DNA from 2 places in the Halothiobacillus diazotrophicus genome. Region 2 is predicted to be linked to the other one. Evidence: predicted binding sites of a transcription regulator. Region 2 holds the regulator's gene; the other holds the start of a gene.

Region 1 (5,814 bases), 1.1 Mb from region 2:
GGATATCGAACCGGAAGGCAACATGCTGCTCGACGCCATCCTGATGATCAAGGCACAGGATGAAACCCTGAGCGTGCGCTGTTCCTGCCGGGAAGGCGTCTGCGGGTCGGACGGCATGAACATCAATGGCCGCAATGGTCTGGCCTGCGTGACGCCCCTCGTCGGCCTGAAGCAACCGATCACCCTGCGTCCCTTGTCGGGCCTGCCGGTGATCCGCGATCTCGTCGTGGACATGAGCCAGTTCCTTGAGCACTACCGCTCCGTTAAACCTTACTTGATCAATCATGACGAACCCGGTCAGGATGTCGAGCGACTGCAATCGCCCGAGGATCGGGCCAAGCTCGACGGGTTGTACGAGTGCATTCTCTGCGCCTGCTGCACGACTTCCTGCCCATCGTTCTGGTGGAATCCGGACAAGTTCGTCGGGCCGGCCGGGTTGTTGCAGGCGTATCGGTTCATTGCCGATAGCCGCGACCAGGCACAGAATGAGCGGCTGGACGATCTCGAGGATCCCTACCGACTGTTCCGCTGCCACAGCATCATGAATTGCGTCGATGTCTGTCCCAAGGAACTCAATCCCACGCAGGCGATCGGCAAGATCAAGTCGCTGCTGGTCAAGCGGACGGTCTGACGATCATGCCCGCCGCCCACGACAACCCGATCGACCGTGCCCGGCTCTGTTCCGGGGCGGGGGCACCGGATCTGAACCGAATCCGCTGGCACTGCCGTCGCGGCATGCTGGAGCTCGACATGGTGCTGGCGCGTTTCCTGGACGACAACGCCAGCCGCATGACGCGGGCACAGTGGCAGGAGTTCGAGCAGATGCTGAGCCAGGCGGATCAGGAACTCTGGCAGGATATTCGCGATCAAACGCCCGACCCTGGGCCAGCGCCATCGGTCGTCCTGCAGTGGCTGCGCGCGAGCGTCGTGTCGTGAATCGCGGGCCGGTGTGACATGCACGACGTCGTCATTCCCTCGACCTACCCCGTTCGTTCGGCACTCGGCAAACCGGGCCTTGAGGAAGCATGCGCATGGACGGCGTGATGGCCTCGTCGCTGGAATGCTGCGTCCGGGCGCGGGCAGAAGAATTCGGGTTCACGCTCAACGACGCCCAACGGTCTGCCCTAATGGCTCTGCAGGAGATGACGGGGCGGTTGTCGGTGCCGTCGTCGGTGGTTGATGGATTACCCGGCGCGCGCTGGTTGCGCCGCGTGCGTCGGCCGATGCCGGTGCAGGGCGTCTATCTTTGTGGCGATGTCGGGCGGGGCAAGAGCTTCCTGATGGATGCCTTTTACGACTGCGTCCCCATCGAACGGCGGGCGCGCCTGCATTTTCATGCGTTCATGCAGGCGATGCATGAACGACTGGCCCCCTTGAAAGGACGACGGAACCCCCTCGCGCTCGTTGCCGCGGACCTTGCCCGCGAGGTTCGCCTGTTGTGTCTGGACGAATTCCAGATTACCGACATTGGCGATGCGATGCTGATTCGCGGGCTGCTCCAAGAGCTGTTCACCCGGGGAGTCGCCATTGTCATGACCGCCAATTCCGAGCCAGCGGGGTTGTATCCGAACGGATTGCAGCGTGAGCGATTCCTTCCGACGATTGCCCTGATCAAGGCCAACATGGTCGTGGTTCCCTTCACGGGCGATGAGGACTATCGGCTCGCAGGCAGTGCCGAAGGTGCGTTCGGGGTCAGCGAGCAAGCGTTCCCGGCGCTCTTTCGGGCATTGACCACGGACTCCGGCGATGGCGCCGACGTGTCGATGCAGGCGGGCACCACCCTGCAAGCGTCTGCAGGGCGCAGCCTACAGGCGCGCTGTTACCGCAACGGCGTGGCCTGGTTCGATTTCGCTGAACTGTGCGCTGCAAATCTGGGCAAGGCCGACTATATCGCGCTGGCAGGCCAGGTCCATACCCTGCTCCTGTCGGGCGTCCGGCAGTTCGACGAAACCTCCTTGGATTCGGCCTGCCGATTCATGTGGCTGGTCGACACGCTTTACGATCATGAGGTGACGCTGATCTGTTCGGCGGCCGTGCCGATCCAGCACCTTGGGCATGACGGTCTGCTCGACGGAGCATTCCGCCGTGTCCGGAGTCGGCTCACGGAAATGCAGTCGTGCGTCGAGGGGCTGGTCTGGGGCGAGCGCGCAGTCCCGTGATCGCCTGCGGTTGCACAGCATGGGTGCAACCCAATATTTTGCCGGACTCGCCGTGGTGCCCGCCTGGCGTGCGCGGTTATGTCACGTCGCCCCTGTTCCGTTGAACAGGCGATCCAGATTGCGATAGCCCATGGCCTCGCTTAAGGCTGCCGTGTCGATCTGCGGTTTCTGATCCAGGTCCGCAATGGTGCGGGCCACTTTGAGAATTCGGTCCCGTGCCCGGCCCGACAGCTTCAGCTTTTCCAGCGCCTGATTCAGGAAATGCTGATCCGCTGTAGACAAGGCCGCCACGGTGGACAGACTGCGGGGCGGCAGAAAGGCGTTTGGCATGCCCTGTCGGTCCAGCATCGCCGCGCGCGCCCGGACCACCTGTTCGCGAATCGTCGCGGAGCCGGCGGTTTCCGGGTCGGCTGGCTGGCTCAGGGCGCTGGCGGACACCCGGGGGATTTCCAGATGCATGTCGATCCGGTCCAGCAGCGGGCCGGAAAGCTTTGCCCGGTAGCGCTGAGCTGCCAGGGAATGGATTTCCGTACCTTGGGGCGAGGGGTTCATGGCGGCGATCAGCTGGAACCGGGCCGGAAACTCGGCCTGTTGAGCGGCCCGGGAGATCGTGATGTGCCCGTTCTCCAGAGGCTCCCGCAGCGCTTCAAGCACCTTGCGGTCGAACTCCGGCAACTCATCCAGAAACAGCACAGCATGATGAGCCAGGGAAATTTCGCCGGGTTTTGGATTCGAGCCGCCGCCGATCAGGGCCACCGAAGAGGCCGAATGATGTGGGGCGCGGAACGCGCGAACACCGAAGCGTGCGGGATCGAAACCGGCCGAAGACACCGAGGCGATCTTGGCCGCCTCGATGGCCTCGGCCTCGGTCATAGGCGGCAGGATGCCCGGCAGGCGTTGAGCCAACATGCTCTTGCCGGCACCCGGCGGCCCGATCAGCAGGAGGTTGTGCGCTCCGGCCGCAGCGATCGCGAGGGCGCGTTTGGCGCGTGGTTGCCCCTTCACGTCCGACAGGTCGCCATCGATGGCCGGATCCGGAACGCTGCGAATCTCGGAGCGCACGGGTGCCAGCGCCTCCTGTCCGGCGAGATGCGCCACGACGGCCGTCAGGTGCGACGCCGTCAGGGCTCGGACTTCATTGATCACCGCCACCTCGGCGGCGCTGCTGGGCGGAATGACGAGCGTTCGTTCGTGATCACGGGCACCGATGGCCGCCGGCAGGGCGCCGGTAACCGGACGAAGGCCGCCATCCAGCGACAACTCTCCCAGGAACTCATACGTCGATAATGCCTGTCCCTCGGTAAGAGGGATTTGACCGGTGACGGCTAGAATGGCGATGGCAATTGCCAGATCGAATCGTGCGCCTTCCTTGGGCAGGTCGGCGGGTGCGAGATTGATCGTCAGTCGCCGGGGTGGGAACTCGAAGCCGGAGGAAAGAATGGCCGCACGGACGCGATCCCGGCTTTCCCGCACGGCTGTTTCAGGAAGACCGACCAGGGTGACGGCCGGCAAGCCATTGCTGACATGCGCTTCGACGGTAATGAGCGGTGCGTCGATCCCGATGCGTGCGCGGCTGAAAACCTTGGCGATCGACATATCATCCCTGCCTGTGTCGATGGAGCATGTGCACCGATGGACCGGTGCGAGCGGTGAAAAAAGAAATGCGCCGATCCCGGCGCATGGTTCATTCGTCCGTGTTATTCGGCCGGTTTCGGCGGATCGAGGCGTGCTTCGATGTCGGCAACCCGTTGTTCCAGCATTTCCAGCTTTGCGCGGGTGCGGGCGAGTACCTGCGTTTGTATGTCGAATTCGTCACGGGTGACCAGTTCCATTTTCTGGAAGGCGTTCATGACGGCCTGACGAATCGTTTTATCCAGTTCGCCCTTGGTCTGACGAATGCCCTCGGGCAGCGATTGCTCGATCCGGTGGGAGAGTTCTTCGATGGTGTGTGAAAGTGACATACCCATTCCCTCAGTCTGATCAACAGAATGATTCTTAGGGATTATCGTCGTGCTTGCAAGGAGTTCCGGTTGCACTATTATGGATCACCCGGGGTTTGGGCGTTGCACCAAAACGGGACGTCATCTTGCTGAAAAATAGGGGGCCACCAGGGATAGTTCAAACGAAACAATAAGATAAAAATGTGGCACGGTTCCTGATAAAGGCAATGGGGCAATCTGTAGCATCACACAATGAGGAATGAGTTCATGAATAAATTCAAAATGACTTTGATCGCTTCTTCGGTAGTCGCTTCCCTGTCCGCCTTTGCCGTCCCTTCCGTGCAGGCCGCGGACGCTCCGGCTGTAAGCCTGTCCGGTAGTGCCGCAGTCGTCAGCGATTACCGCTGGCGTGGTCTATCCCAGACCTTCAAGAAGCCGGCCGTACAGGTTGGCATCAACCTGGGCCTGCCGGCTGGCTTCTACGCCGGTTTCTGGGGCTCGAGCATTTCCACTGCGTCATTGGGCGTACCGGATCTGGCTGGCATGGAAACCGACTGGTTCGGCGGCTACACCTACCAGCTGAACGACGATGTCTCATTCGATATCGGCGGCATCTACGTGTACTACCCGATGAACTCTGGCTCTTCAGGCATCAATACGACCGAGTGGCATATCGCTGCAACCTATAAGTGGTTGACCGCCCAGTACAACATCGATTCCTCCAAGTACTACGGCGTACCGGGTAGTAAGGGTTCCAACTACATCCAATTGGACGGACACTACCCGTTGACCGACGCGCTGACCCTGGACGGTCATATCGGCCACCAGAAAATTCGTGGCGCCGGTAACAACGGTCTGAGCTACACCGATTGGCTGCTGGGCCTCACCTACACCATGCCGAAAGACACCTTTGCACCGGGTTGGGCGTTCAGCGTCGCCTATATCGATACGAATGCGAAGAAGAGCCTGTACACCCTCACTGACAATGCAGGCAATAGCAAATACATTGCTGGCGCGACTGCGGTGTTCAGCATCAGCAAGAGTTTCTAAGTCACGCTCATAATCCAAGGGGTTTTTTATGAAACTGGTAACAGCAATTATCAAACCCTTCAAGCTCGACGATGTGCGTGAAGCACTGTCTACCGTTGGCGTGAAGGGGATTACGATGACCGAAGTCAAAGGCTTCGGTCGGCAAAAGGGCCACACCGAGCTTTATCGTGGTGCAGAGTATGTCGTCGACTTCCTGCCCAAGGTCAAGCTGGAGATGGTCGTGGATGACGCGACGGTTGAGTCCGTGATCGATGCGATTACCAAGGCTGCCAGTACGGGCAAAATCGGCGACGGCAAGATCTTCGTTGCCCCGATCGAGGAAGCCGTGCGGATTCGTACTGGTGAAACAGGTCCAGAGGCGCTTTAAGGAGCACGTAACATGAGAAATTTTAAAATGAATCCTGGCATCGGGCTGGGAATTATGACGGTTCTTGGGTTGCTGTTCTCGACAGCGGCCTCCGCAGCGGATGCGACGCCGAAGCTGGATGCTGGCAACACGGCATGGATGCTGACTTCCACCGCGCTGGTCCTGTTGATGACCATCCCGGGCGTGGCCCTGTTCTACGGCGGCATGGTTCGTCGCAAGAACCTGTTGTCCGTTGCTGCGGCAACGTTCGCCACGACTGCGTTGATCAGCGTGATCTGGGCGGTTATCGGATACTCCC
Region 2 (5,814 bases):
CCATTTCACGGAGCAGGGGGAGGAACACAAGGTGTTTCATTCCCGGGATGGTCACGGCATCAAACTTGCACAAAAGATCGGCATCGAGGTGTCGATCATTTCCGGCCGGGCGTCCCCCGCGCTGCGCCATCGGGCCGAGAATCTCGGCATCCGGCACTGCATGATCGGCATCAAGGACAAGGGGCCGGCCCTGGAGGAGCTGGCTCGAACCCTGGACGTCGAGCTCCAGGCCATTGCCGTGATGGGCGACGACGTGATTGATCTCCCCATGCTCAACCGCGCCGGTGTTTCCGCAACCGTGGCCGATGCGCCCGCCGCCATCCGCGCCCGGGTGGACTGGGTGACGACCCTGGGCGGTGGACAGGGTGCCGTCCGCGAGTTCATCGATCTACTTATCGATGCCCGCGACGCCTGGTCGACCGTCATCGCCGATCATCAGTAGGAACGACGTCAACCGTGCCCCAGAACGTCATCAGTCAGATCACGCTCGCGACACTGCTGTTCGTGGTGCTCGGGTTCCTGCTTTGGCGCAACAATCTGGAACATGCGGGCCCGCAAACAGGACATGCAGCAGAAACCGACCAGCGTTTCACCGGATTTGTCGCCAGACAGTTCGGGGCATCCGGCCAGCTCCAGTGGACGCTCCATGGCAAAACCGTACAGCACGATACGGGCGATCGTGGGTATGCGATGTCAGCCCCCGAACTCATCGTCTCGGACCGCCAGCACGCCGGGCCGCCATGGCGACTCGCCGCACCGATCGGCACGGCCGACGAGGCGCTGACCGACATCCGCTTGAGCGGCGGGGTAATCGGGCAACGCGCCGCGTACAATCGGCAGGGTCCACTCCGTTTCCGCAGCGAGACGCTCGACATCTCGCCCAGAACGGACACCGCACGCAGTGACGACAAGAGCCGGTTCGCGGAACTCGATGACCAGGGCAACCCGGTCTGGTCCAGCGACGCCACAAGCTTCCGTCTGAACTACCGGGAACAGCGACTCGAACAGTCCCAAGTTCAGGACAGCTATCGTCCCGCCGCAACAGTACAGACACCAACCCCCGCGACACGTCAACCAGACGATTCCCCTTCTTCCCAGGACCAGACCGCCCTCGGAGCGCAGCCATGATACAGAACCCATTCCACACGCCCGCACTGCAGGAGTACCCGACATCACGAACGGGGACGTCGCTGATCGCCCTGACGCTGGCAGCCCTGGCACTGGCAAGCCCGAACGCGTTTGCCGCCAAGGCCGACCGGAGCAAGCCGATCGAGGTGTCGGCCAACGAAAAAATCACCGACTACAAGAATGGCACCAGCGTCTATACCGGTCAGGTCGTCATCGATCAGGGTAGCCTGCATGCCACCGGCGACAAGGCCACGCTGTACGTCAAGAACGGTCAACTGGTTCGCGCCGAACTGGACGGGAAGCCCGCCACCTTTCAGGAACTGGATGAAAAAAACCAGCTGGTGAAGGGTTCCGCCACCCACGCCACCTACCTGGCGACCGAACAGAAAATCGTCCTGACCGGAAATGCCCAACTGAACCGTCAGGGCGATCGTCTCGCCGCCCAGCGCATCACCTACAACATGAAGGATGAAGTCGTTCAGGCCGGAGGCCCCGATAACGGTGGCCGCGTGCATGTCACCATCCAGCCGCGGAACAAGAAGGAAAACCCGTCATCCACGGATGACACACCATCCGGAAATACCTCGACGCAATCCGTCAAACCGTAATGCAAGACCAGAACATGAAGCAGCCACCCGTATTGTTCGTGGAGTCCCTCGTCAAGCACTACGGCGCGCGTGCCGTCGTCCAAGGCGTCTCGCTGGAAGTGCAGGCGGGGGAAGTCGTCGGCCTTCTCGGGCCGAACGGCGCCGGCAAGACGACCAGTTTCTACATGATCGTCGGCCTCGTTGCCGCCGATCAGGGGCAGATCTGGTTGAACGGGCAGGACATCACCCTGCTGCCGGTGGACGAAAGAGCCCACCTGGGACTCGGCTACCTCCCGCAGGAGGCATCGGTGTTCCGCAAGCTCACCGTCGAGCAGAACATCATGGGCGTGCTAGAGCTGAGGCGCGATCTCAGCCCAGTTCAACGACAGACGACACTGGAAAGCCTGCTGGGCGAACTGCATATCCGCTCCATCCGTCGCAATCTCGGGCAGGCCCTTTCCGGGGGCGAACGTCGGCGGGTTGAAATTGCTCGGGCACTGGCCGCTAACCCCAGCGTCATTCTGCTGGACGAACCGTTCGCTGGCGTCGACCCGATATCCGTCATCGACATCCAGCGGATCGTCACGCATCTGAGCGAGCGCGGCATCGCCGTTTTGATCACGGATCACAACGTCCGCGAGACCCTCGGCGTCTGCGAGCGTGCCTATATCGTTTCCGATGGGCAGATCCTGGCCGAAGGCACGCCCCAGGCGATTCTCGCCAACGAGCAAGTCCGTGCGGTGTATCTCGGACAGCATTTCACCCTCTGATCACGCCCGCTCGCGGCGATTCACTCGGGGACAATTCGATGCGTTGGCGCAGATGCAATCCCATATTGGCGGACCGTGTTTTTCAGTTAAACTAACTCACATGTTCATAATCCTGCGATCGACAATCCCCTACCCAGCCACCTCTGATGCCGACGGAACATCAGACAAGATTCATTTGCCCCAAGATCACGCCGGGCTCGCCCAGTCATGAAAGCCGGCCTGGAACTTCGCCTGGGGCAAAGCCTCTCGATGACGCCGCAATTGCAGCAGTCGATTCGATTGCTGCAGCTCTCCACACTGGAACTCGCACTGGAGATTCAGCAGGCAGTCGAAACCAACCCGCTGCTGGAAATTGCCGACACTGACGACTTCTCTGAAGGCGAGGGTCCCTCGTCCGAACTGGCCGAGGGCAGCGAGACGGTCGATTCGGACTATCAGGAAGACCCCAATGCGCTTGCCGGCGAAGCCCTGCTCTCGGGCACGGACGAAACCACGCCGGAGGATCCGTTCACCGTGGATTCGCAGTGGGAGGACTACTACGAATCCGACGGCAGCACCTCATTCAGCGCGCCGGAAAACAATCACGACGAATTCGATCCCTACGCGACGACCTCCAGCGGCGTCGAAAGCCTCCGGGATCATCTGCTGAGTCAGATCCACCTGACCCATCTGACGCAGCGCGATACGGCCATCGCCGCCGCCCTGATCGAGTCGATCGACAACATGGGGTACCTCGCGGACAGCCTGGAAGAAATTCACGCCATGCTGATCGAAGATTGGCCGAACCTCCAGATCGAGGACATCACGACCGTCCTACATCTCATCCAGTCTCTCGACCCGATTGGCGTAGGCGCCCGAGATCTCAACGAATGCCTCTGCCTGCAGCTGCAGCACAAACCGAAAGATCTGCCCTATCGCGACGTCGCCATGCGGATCTGCGAACAGAACCTCATCGAAACCATTGCCCAGCGCGAGTACCAACAGGCACAACGGGCCCTCGGCGTGGATCAGACCGCGCTTGAAGGCGCCCTGATGATTCTGCAGGGCCTCGATCCCCGACCGGGATCCAGTGTCGGTTCCGTCGCAGCGGATTACCTGATTCCGGACGTGCTGGTCAGTTTCCGGAACAATGCCTGGCATGTGGACCTGAACCCGGAAATCGCGCCGAAACTTCGGGTCAACCAGACCTATGCCCGCATGATCAACCGCAGCTCGCGCGGTGAGGACGCCAGCTACATCCGCAGCCATCTGCAGGAAGCGCGCTGGTTCATCAAGAGTCTGCGCAGCCGGAATGAAACCCTGCTCAACGTGGCCCGGGCCATCGTCGCCCATCAGACAGAATTTCTCGAACAGGGCGAAGTGGCGATGAAGCCCCTCGTCCTCCGGGAAATCGCCGACGAACTCTCCCTCCACGAGTCGACGGTCAGTCGGGTCACCACCCAGAAGTTCATGCTGACCCCGCGCGGCACCTTCGAATTCAAGTACTTCTTCTCCAGTCATGTCGGCACCAGCGACGGCGGCGAATGTTCGGCCACGGCCATTCGCGCCATGATCAAGAAGCTGGTGAATGAGGAAAACCCCCGCAAGCCCTTGTCGGACGCCAAGATCGCCGACCTGCTTACCGAACAAGGCATCGATGTCGCTCGGCGCACGATTGCCAAGTACCGCGAGGCGATGGGCATCGCCTCGTCCACCGACCGAAAGCGCCTGATCTAAGGCCTAAAGGAGCTCACCATGCAAATTGAAATCACCGGACATCATGTCGACATCACCGATGCGCTCAGGGACCATGTGGAAAACAAGTTCGAGCGGCTCAAGCGACATTTCGACAAGGTGATCAACGTTCATGTCATTCTGACGGTGGAAAAGAAGATCCAGAAAGCAGAAGCCACACTGCACATGAGCGGCAACGATGTCCACGCCGACGCATCCTCCGAGGACATGTACGCCTCCGTGGACGCCATGGTCGACAAGCTGGACCGCCAGATCGTCAAGCACAAGGAAAAAATGACCGAGCACCGCTGATCGAGACACGATCTTACGCTCGATAAACGCACAACCATGAGCCAATTAATCGGGGTATCGCATTCACTTGCGTGCCCCGACTGACTTTTTGGAGTATCCTCTTGCTCGATTTTTACCGGTCCCGTCCCGCTCACCCACAGCATTCCAACCTGCGAACAGGTGCTTCATGAACATCGCTGAACTGTTCCCCTTGCAGCACATTCTGATCGATGAGGTCTATCAAAGCCGCAAACGGGTTCTCGAAGTTCTCGCCGGCCTGCTGGCCGATGACCAACTGGGCGGCCAAAGCGCGACCCACATCTACGAAATCCTGATCGAACGCGAACGGCTGGGTTGTACCGCAATCGGCCATGGCATCGCGATTCCCCATGGCCGGGATAGCGAAACGCTGCGTCCGCGCGGCGCGCTGATCCGCCTGACCGAAGGGATCGATTTCGGTGCGTCGGACAACGAGCCGGTCAATCTGATTATCGGGTTCATCGTCCCGGAAGAATGCCCCGAAGCACACCTGATGGTATTGGGCTCCCTGGCAGAGCACCTGTCCAGCCCGGATGACCGTGACGCCATCATGCAGGCGCAAAGCCCCGAGCGCGTGCGCAACCTGCTCATCGAATGGCTGCACGATCCGCCAGCCGCCGATGCCGAATAAGCGTCGGTTCCTGTCGCGATATCCGCATTGAGCCACCCGATGCACCGCGCCGTCCCCGTCATTCAGCCTCTGGACGCCAAACACCCGACGGATACCCGGGACCCGGTCTATCGCCGTCTCTTCGACCCAGAGTCCGCCTTCGATCGCCTGAACCCCCTCGATCCGAAACCGATCGCCCTGATCGACGCACCGTTACGGCGCGCCCTGAGCGAGCGTAATGATCCGGTTCCGACCTATGCCGAAATCTGGATTCTCTGCGACATCACCCCCGAGGAGGTTCCGACCTGGGTTGCCACGCAAGCCCGTACGGCCGCCAACATCCTCCACTGCACGATGACCGTGGACGAAATCTCCGAATGGCTCAGGACCCATCGGCAGAGCGCCACGCAACATTGGCAGCATGGCGTCTTCATGGAGGTTGCCGGATCAGGTGTACTGATCACGGGGGAATCGGGTATCGGCAAGAGCGAATTGGCCCTGGAACTGCTTTCCCGCGGCCACCGTCTGATCGCGGACGACGCGCCGTGCTTCGTGCGCGGCAATCAGGGCATCGAGGGAAGCTGCCCGGAAACCATCCGCGACCATCTGGAAGTCCGCGGCCTCGGGATCATCGATGTCCGCGCCCTGTTTGGCGACAACGCCCTGAAAAAGCGAA

Evidence for each region. The regulator sigma-54, encoded in region 2, starts transcription at its own class of promoters, with help from an activator protein. The targets are predictions, from matches to a motif close to TGGCANGNTNCNTGCTT.
Region 1: A9404_RS08820 (TorF family putative porin) is a predicted target of sigma-54. The motif match lies at 4,304-4,320, and genes of this name have one in related genera.

The regions. Positions count from the first base shown of each region.
Region 1 is NZ_CP016027.1:2,011,356-2,017,169, reverse strand. Features, by position in the region: gene A9404_RS08845 (succinate dehydrogenase iron-sulfur subunit) at 1-631, shown strand, start outside; gene A9404_RS08840 (FAD assembly factor SdhE) at 637-936, shown strand; gene zapE (cell division protein ZapE) at 1,032-2,159, shown strand; gene A9404_RS08830 (YifB family Mg chelatase-like AAA ATPase) at 2,241-3,755, opposite strand; gene A9404_RS08825 (accessory factor UbiK family protein) at 3,857-4,120, opposite strand; gene A9404_RS08820 (TorF family putative porin) at 4,367-5,149, shown strand; gene A9404_RS08815 (P-II family nitrogen regulator) at 5,178-5,516, shown strand; gene A9404_RS08810 (ammonium transporter) at 5,529-5,814, shown strand, end outside.
Region 2 is NZ_CP016027.1:244,468-250,281, reverse strand. Features, by position in the region: gene A9404_RS01130 (KdsC family phosphatase) at 1-442, shown strand, start outside; gene lptC (LPS export ABC transporter periplasmic protein LptC) at 457-1,128, shown strand; gene lptA (lipopolysaccharide transport periplasmic protein LptA) at 1,125-1,736, shown strand; gene lptB (LPS export ABC transporter ATP-binding protein) at 1,751-2,485, shown strand; gene A9404_RS01110 (RNA polymerase factor sigma-54) at 2,693-4,201, shown strand; gene hpf (ribosome hibernation-promoting factor, HPF/YfiA family) at 4,220-4,510, shown strand; gene A9404_RS01100 (PTS sugar transporter subunit IIA) at 4,677-5,159, shown strand; gene A9404_RS01095 (hypothetical protein) at 5,199-5,814, shown strand, end outside.